2 regions of the Thiomonas sp. SCN 64-16 genome follow, and region 1 is predicted to be linked to the other one. Evidence: predicted binding sites of a transcription regulator. Region 1 holds the regulator's gene; the other holds the start of a gene.
What was found. The regulator HrcA, encoded in region 1, represses chaperone genes, less so after heat shock. The targets are predictions, from matches to a motif close to TTAGCACTCNNNNNNNNNGAGTGCTAA.

Region 1 (4,183 bases):
TTTCCTTCTTGATGCAACCGGTCGCAGCATGACCCCTAGCGATGGATATATCAAGAATAAGCTGTGGAACATATACGGCGCTTATGATTTTGGCGTAGCCAAGGTGAGTGCGTACTATGCACAAGAGAAGTATGGCGATGGCTCTGTAATGGTTGGTGGTGGCCAAAACCCCAATCTCAAGATCTGGATGCTGGGTGCTACCGTGCCCGTTGGCCCTGGCGCTATTCTCGTCAGCTACGGCCAGCGGAAGGACAGCAACCTGGATCAGTCCACCGTCAAACAAGCTGCCATCGGGTATACCTACGCACTGTCGAAGCGTACCAACCTGTACACTTCTTACGCCCACATCAGCAACCAAAACAATGTCGATCAGTACGTCGGCGACGCAACGTTGTTTAGCTCCGGTTCGATGGGTGGGCAGTCTTCCAGCGGCTTCTCCCTGGGCATCCGTCACAAGTTCTGATCAGCGCAAGCTGCTCTAGCAACTGCTTTGAAAGCCGCCTTCGGGCGGCTTTTTTTCGACTGTATAAATCGCAAAAAGGCCAGGGAGCGGTCGTGTTGCGGCAGGCATAATGCCCGCACAGGGAGGGTTGTTCAATGTACATTGTTCTACCGGTCGACGGATCGACTTACACCGCGCGGGCTGCGCAGGTTCTGGTGCAGCAGGTGCGGCAATACAAGGAGCCGCCGCGCATTACCCTGCTCACGGTGGCGCTGTCCATCGGCACGCCGCTGGCGCGCGCGCAACTGAGCAAGGCCACGCTGGACGCGTATTACCGCGACGTCAGCGCGCAGGCGCTGGCGCCCGCTGAAGGCGTGCTGAAACAGGCCGGGCTGGCGTTCGAGTCTCGTTTTGTGGTGGGCGATCCGGCCGAGCAGATCGCCTCCGAGGTGGCGCGCCTGCAGCCCGACCTGCTCATCATGGGCACGCACGGCCACTCGGCGCTCAAGGGCTTCGTCATGGGCTCGGTGGCGAGCAAGGTGGTGGCGTCCACCACGGTGCCGGTGCTGCTGGTGCGGTGAGCCGCCGCGACGGCGCGTTAACAGGCCCTACCGCTGGCTCAGCGCATTGCCCACCAGCTTGGAGGTGATGTCCACGATCTGGATCATGCGGTCGTAGGCCATGCGGGTGGGGCCGATGACGCCGAGGGTGCCGACCACTTTGCCGTCGGCCGCATAGGGTGCGGTAATGACGGAGAGTTCTTCAAACGGCACGGCCTCGCTTTCGCCGCCGATGTAGATGCGCACGCCATCGGCACGGGCGGAGGCATCCATCAGTTTGAGCAACTGGGCTTTTTGTTCGAACAGATCGAAGAGTTGGCGCAGTTTGCCCAGATTGCCCGCAAAGTCGCCGATGCCGAGCAATTGCTGTTGCCCGGAGATGACGACTTGATCTTGCGGTTGCTGCAGCGCCTGACTGCCGGCCTGCACGCCGGCCTGCATGAGGGCGACGAGTTCGCTGCGCAGGTGTTCGACTTCGCTGCCGAGCTTTTGCGTGACCTGCTCGAAACTCAGGCCCGAAAAATGGGCGTTGAGGTAGTTGGTGGCGGTATTGAGTTCGTTCTGGCTGAGGGCGTGCGGCCAGTGCAGCATGCGGTTTTGCACATCGCCCTCGGGGCTGACGATGATGAGCAGAATGCGATGTTCACTCAAGCGCAGAAACTCGATGTGGCGAAACGCGGCGCTGCGCTGCGGCGCCAGCACCACGCCGACGAATTGCGACAGGCTGGACATGAGCTGCGCCGCGCGCATCATCACTTGCTGGGGCGGGGCGGTGTCGATGTGCTGTTGCAGCGTCTGCGGCAGCAGGTCGGTTGGCATCTGCGGCTGGGCGGTGAGCATGGTGTCGACAAATACCCGGTAGCCGCGCGGGGTTGGAATGCGCCCGGCCGAGGTGTGCGGGCTGGCGATCAGGCCCATGTCTTCGAGATCGGCCATGACGTTGCGGATGGTGGCCGCGGACAACTCCAGCCCCGAAGCGCGCGACAACGTGCGCGAACCCACCGGCTGACCGTCGGCGATGTAGTGTTCGATCAGGGTTTTGAGCAGCAGTCGGGCGCGTTCGTCCATGAGCAAATTTTAGGCCGCAGACGGCGCGCGGGCACGACACGCTACGCTGGACTTGCGCCTGTGCTGTAATTTGCCGCCAGGGCGGTGTTCTCCGCCGTGCCTCAACTTTGAACCCCATGCCCCGTACCGTGTTCCAGCAGGTCTTGCTGATCGGCAAGTATCAGGCGCCGCAGGCGCAGCGCAAACTTGGCGAGATTGCCGCGCGGCTGAGCCGGGCCGGAGTGGAGGTCTGGGTGGGCGAGCTCACCGCGCAGCACACCGAGCTGCCTTACCCGGTGCTGCGCAGCAGCGAACTGGCCGAGCGCACCGCGCAGGGCGGCTGGGTGGCGGTGGTGCTGGGCGGCGACGGCACCATGCTGGGTGCGGCTCGCAGGCTCGCTCCGCTGAAAGTGCCGCTGGTGGGCATCAACGCAGGGCGGCTGGGCTTCATGACCGATATCGCCGACAGCGACTGGGAGCCCGCGATCGACGGACTGATGGCCGGCGACTTCGAGCGCGAGGAGCGCGCCATGCTCAGCGGCGCGGTGGAGCGTGCGGGGCAGACCATTTTCAGCGCCATTGCGGTGAATGATGTGGTGGTCAATCGCAACGGCGCGTCGGGGCTGGTGGAGCTGAAGGTGGAGGTGGACGGGCGCTTCATGTATGTGCAGCGGGCAGACGGCCTGATCGTCGCCACGCCGACGGGCTCCACGGCCTATGCGCTGTCGGCCTACGGGCCCATTCTGTACCCCAGCGTGGACGGTGTGGTGCTGGTGCCGATTGCGCCGCATACCCTGTCGAATCGCCCCATCGTGCTGCCGGGCGGTGCCGATATCGTGATCGAGGTCGTCACGCCGCGCGACGTGAGCGTGAACTTCGACATGCAGAGCTATGCCGAGCTGATCGGCGGCGATCGCATCCGCATCGGGCAGGCGCCGCATCGCTGCGTGTTTCTTCACCCGCCGGGTTGGAGCTATTTCTCCACCCTGCGCCGGAAACTTCATTGGCATGAAGTGCCCGATGAATCCTGAAAATTTGCGTCTTTTCCCACTGAGCCATGCTGCTGCATCTGCATTTGCGCGACTTTGTCATCGTTCCCGAGCTCGACATCGATCTGGCGGGGGGCTTCACCGTGCTCACCGGAGAAACCGGCGCGGGCAAATCCATCCTGATCGACGCGCTCAAGCTAGCGCTGGGCGAGCGCGCCGACAGCAGTGTGGTGCGCGCGGGGGCGCAGCGCGCAGAGATCAGCGCCGAGTTCAGCCTGAGCCCGCCGCTGGCCGCCTGGCTGGACGAGCAGGGATTCGCCGCCGAGGCCGACACGCTGCTGCTGCGCCGCGTGATCGACGCGCAGGGCAAGTCGCGCGGCTTTCTCAACGGCAGCCCGGCTACCGCCGCGCAACTCAAGGCCGCGGGGGAATGGCTGGTGGACATTCATGGGCAGCACGCCTATCAGGGGCTGGTACGGCGCGAAGTCGTCACCCACCTGCTCGACGGCTACGCCGGGGCGCAAGACGAAGCCCGGGCCGTCGCGCTCGCCTGGGCCCAGTGGCGCGATGCCGACGCGGCCTTGCAGCAGGCCAGGGGCGACGTCGGTGCGTTGGCCGAGGAGCGCGAGCGCCTGCAGTGGCAGTGCGAGGAACTCGATCGCCTGCGTCCTGCCGAGGGCGAGTGGGCCACGCTGGAGAGCGAACACAAGCGACTGGCGCATGTCAGCAGTCTGCTCGAAGACTTCGCTCTGGCGCAGGGGGCGCTTGACGGCGAGGACGTGAGTGCGCTGTCTTTGCTGGCGCAGGCGCAGCAGGCGCTGGAGCGAGCGGCGCAGGTCGATGCCGGGCTGCAGCCGCTGGTGCAGCAGATCGACGCGGCGCAAACCAGCCTGAGCGACCTCAGTCACGAACTGCGCCGTCTGGCCGAACGTACCGAGGCCGACCCGCAGCGTCTGGCCGAACTCGACGCCCGGCTTTCGGGCTGGATGAATCTCGCGCGCAAGCATCGCGTGGCGGCGGCCGACCTGCCGCAAACCCATCACGCCCTGCGAGACAAACTCCAGCAGCTCGACCGCAGTATCGACCTGCCCGCGCTGGAAAGCGCCGAACAGGCCGCGCAGGCCATGCTGCAGAAGGCGGCGGCC
Region 2 (4,183 bases), on a different contig from region 1:
CGCGCTGCGTGCGCTCACGCTGCGCGGTCTGTTCGGCTTCTCGCGCAGCCGCAGCCGCGGCGGCTTCTTTCTCCGCCTGCTGCTGTTTCGCGCGCTGCAGTTGCGCCTGGGCCTGCGCTTGCCGATCAGCGGCCTCCTGCGCCTGTCGCTCGGCTTGCCGCCGGGACTGCTCGGCCTCGGCTTCGGCCCGTCTCGCCTCTTCAGCCCGGCGCGCCTCTTCGTCTCTCAATGCCTGTGCATCGCGCTGCACCTGAAGTTGCGCCGCCTGAAGTTGTGCCGCCTGCTCGGCTTGCTGGCTCGCCTCATTCTGAGGATGGGGAGCAGCGGCCTCTGGGGGCTGCATCGGCTTGACCTGAGTCGGCAACAACGCGCCGCACTGTCGGCAAAACTTGGCGTTTTCTTGGTTCTGCGTGCCGCATTGGGTACAAAAACGTGGCATGTTGGCCCCCAGATCGAAATGGCAACGATCTTAGCGAGAGCGTTGACAGCTTCATGCGTTTTTCATGACAAAAAAGCCCGCCATCCTTACGGATGGCGGGCTTGCGTTGCAGCAGGCTGCTGAACGGGACCTGGAATTACATGCCCATGTCGCCCATGCCGCCCATGCCGCCGCCGGGCATGGCGGGTGCGCTCTCGTCCTTCGGCGCCTCGGCCACCATGCACTCGGTGGTCAGCATCAGGGCCGCCACGGAGGCGGCGTTCTGCAGCGCGGTGCGGGTGACCTTGGTCGGGTCGAGAATGCCCATATCCAGCATATCGCCGTAGGTGTCATTGGCGGCGTTGAAGCCAAAATTGCCCTTGCCTTCAAGCACCTTGTTGATCACCACGCTGGGCTCGCCACCGGCGTTGGCAACGATTTCGCGCAGCGGCTGTTCAATGGCACGCAGCACGATCTTGATGCCAGCTTCCTGATCGTGGTTGTCACCCTTGATCTCGCCTGCGGCCTGACGGGCACGCAGCAGCGCCACGCCGCCGCCAGCCACAATGCCTTCTTCCACCGCAGCGCGGGTAGCGTGCAGGGCGTCTTCGACACGAGCCTTCTTCTCTTTCATTTCCATCTCGGTGGCGGCGCCGACCTTGATGACGGCCACGCCGCCAGCCAGCTTGGCCACGCGCTCTTGCAGCTTTTCGCGGTCGTAATCAGAGGTGGCTTCTTCGATCTGGATGCGGATCTGCTTGACGCGCGCTTCGATGTCCGCGGCCACACCAGCGCCGTCGATGACGATGGTGTTTTCCTTGCCCACCTCGATGCGTTTGGCCTGGCCCAGATCGGCCAGCGTGACCTTCTCCAGCGTCAGGCCGACTTCTTCGGCGATGACCTTGCCGCCGGTCAGGATGGCGATGTCTTCCAGCATGGCCTTGCGACGGTCACCGAAGCCCGGTGCCTTGACGGCCACGGTCTTGAGGATGCCGCGGATGCTGTTGACCACCAGGGTAGCCAGCGCTTCGCCGTCCACGTCTTCAGCGATGATCAGCAGCGGACGGCTGGACTTGGCCACTTGCTCCAGCGCGGGCAGCAGGTCGCGGATGTTGGAGATTTTCTTGTCATGCAGCAGCACGAACGGGTTGTCGAGCACGGCAACCTGTTTGTCCTGGTTGTTGATGAAGTAGGGCGACAGATAGCCACGGTCGAACTGCATGCCTTCGACGATGTCGAGTTCGTTTTCCAGGCTCTTGCCGTCTTCGACGGTGATCACGCCTTCCTTGCCCACCTTGTCCATCGCCTCAGCGATGATCTGGCCGACATTCGCGTCGCTGTTGGCCGAGATGGAGCCGACCTGCGCGATTTCCTTGGTGTTGGAGCAAGGCTTGGAGGCCTTCTTCAACTCTTCGACCAGCGCGGTGACCGCTTTGTCGATGCCGCGCTTGAGGTCCATCGGGTTCATGCCGGCGGCCACATACTTCATGCCTTCGCGCACGATGGCCTGGGCCAGCACGGTGGCGGTGGTGGTGCCGTCACCGGCGTTGTCGGAGGTCTTGGAAGCGACTTCCTTGACCATCTGCGCGCCCATGTTCTGCAACTTGTCCTTCAGCTCGATTTCCTTGGCCACGGACACACCGTCCTTGGTCACGGTGGGGGCGCCGAACGAGCGCTCGAGCACCACATTGCGGCCCTTGGGGCCCAGGGTCGTCTTGACAGCGTTGGCGAGAATGTTCACGCCTTCCACCATGCGGGCGCGGGCGTCCGCACCAAAAATCACGTCTTTTGCAGCCATTGAAATTCTCCGTAAATTTGCAGTTGAAGCAGGAATCAGATCACGCGAATGACGTGAATTACTTCTCGATGACGGCCATCAGGTCGTCTTCGCGCATCACCATCAGTTCGTCGCCGTCGACCTTGACGGTCTGACCGGCGTACTTGCCGAACAGCACGCGGTCGCCCACCTTCACTGCCATGGCCACCAGCTTGCCCTGGTCGTCATGCTTGCCCGGCCCCACGGCCAGCACTTCGCCTTGATCGGGCTTTTCCGCCGCGCTGCCCGGGATCACGATGCCCGAGGCGGTAGTGGTTTCTTGTTCGATACGCTTGACCACGACACGGTCATGCAGAGGGCGCAATTTCATGCAAATCTCCTGAAGTTTGTGGAAAACCGGGCGCCTGCTCGGAGCCCAATGACAAACCGCCTCCCGGACGATGCCCGGAACTGACGGCCAGAAACTCATTTTGAAGGCGCGTACATGACAGTGCGATGAAGCCGTTGTTAGCACTCACCTTCAACGAGTGCTAATTATAGGGACGGACTTTCGGGTTTCAAGAGCCAGCGCACAAACCCTGCAAGCGGAGGTGATCGCCAAGAAGTCCGCCGAGAGGTCGCCCGCCGCCTCAGTGCCCAGCCAACCGTGTCACCAAATGTACGTAAGGTAAATGTTGGAAAGAATCGACCGTTCGTCGCCAGATTCACACCGTTCGTCGGCTCGCTGCGGCAGTTTGTGCAAAGCAATTCCACAATGCGCGCAAGGAGAGTTCATCCATGCAGCGCAACCGCGGTTTCACCCTGATTGAACTGATGATCGTCGTGGCGGTCGTCGCCATTCTGTCGGCCATCGCCATTCCGGCCTACACCAGCTACGTTACTCGCAGCAAGCTGACCGAGGCGTTCTCGAACCTCTCCAGCATGAGCGTGGCCCTGCAGCAGTACTACCAGGACAACCGCACCTATGTTGGCGCTCCCATCTGCGCGACACCGCCCGCCGGAAAGGATTACCAGTTCAGTTGCCCCACCCTGACGGCGACGACTTTCACCCTCACCGCCACGCCGACGGGCGGCCTCGTCGCACCCAGCTACGCCATCGACCAGGACGGCAATAAATACACCACCAGCGTGCCCGCCTCAGGCTGGGTCATGCCACCCGGAACCAGTTCCCCGCCTTTGCCTGCTGGAACCACATCAAACGGCTGGGCGCGCGATCAATCCGGAAACACCTGACATGTCCCTCATCAAGTCACGTCAGACGGGCTTCACCCTCATCGAAATGATGGTGACCATCGCCATCGCCGCCCTGCTCGGCCTGATGGTCGTGCCCAATCTGGTGAGCATGGTCGATTCCGGCAAAACCTCGGTGCTGGTCAATAAGTTTCCCCAAGACGTGGCCTGGGCGCGCAATCAGGCGGTGACCACGCAGCAGCCGGTCACCATCACCCTTGGGGCAAACAACACCTGTACCTGGAGCACCAGTGTGGGCGGAACGGTGATTGCAGAGCACTCAATGTCGCCAAGCCAAATCGCCGCCAGCTATCCGGGCATTACCTGCAGCATCACCGGCGGCAACACGCAGACGCTCACTTTCGATAGCCAAGGCTTCATCAACACCGCGCCCACCATCACCGTGACCGCTGCGCAAGGCCAGACCTGGACGCTGCAGGTACTCGCCTCCGGCAGTGTGATTCTCAACGCCAACACCGCATCATGACGCTCCAGCCCCCTCCTCCCGCTCGCGCAGCCGCAAATCAGGCCGGCATGTCGCTCATCAGTGTGCTGGTTGCCATCGTCATTTTCGGCCTGGGGATGCTGTCGATCGCATCGCTCTATAGCCTGGCCGTTCCGGCGCAGACCGCCAACCAGGAAGCGCTGGACACTGCGGCTTTCGGCAACCAGTTCTGGGCCATTCTGCAAGCCAGCCCGCAAGTCGTACCGCAGCTCGGCGCGGGCGTCACGCAAAGCTACACCAGCGCATCGGCCAG

Region 2: ABT24_RS00335 (co-chaperone GroES) is a predicted target of HrcA. The motif match lies at 2,703-2,729, and genes of this name have one in related genera.

The regions. Positions count from the first base shown of each region.
Region 1 covers NZ_MEGQ01000078.1:791-4,973, forward strand. The annotation lists gene ABT24_RS14935 (porin) at 1-463, shown strand, start outside; gene ABT24_RS14940 (universal stress protein) at 598-1,023, shown strand; gene hrcA (heat-inducible transcriptional repressor HrcA) at 1,051-2,070, opposite strand; gene ABT24_RS14950 (NAD kinase) at 2,187-3,080, shown strand; gene recN (DNA repair protein RecN) at 3,107-4,183, shown strand, end outside.
Region 2 covers NZ_MEGQ01000001.1:74,703-78,885, forward strand. The annotation lists gene ABT24_RS00325 (zinc ribbon domain-containing protein) at 1-439, opposite strand, end outside; gene groL (chaperonin GroEL) at 576-2,216, opposite strand; gene ABT24_RS00335 (co-chaperone GroES) at 2,275-2,565, opposite strand; gene ABT24_RS00340 (type IV pilin protein) at 2,973-3,428, shown strand; gene ABT24_RS00345 (GspH/FimT family pseudopilin) at 3,430-3,912, shown strand; gene ABT24_RS00350 (type IV pilus modification PilV family protein) at 3,909-4,183, shown strand, end outside.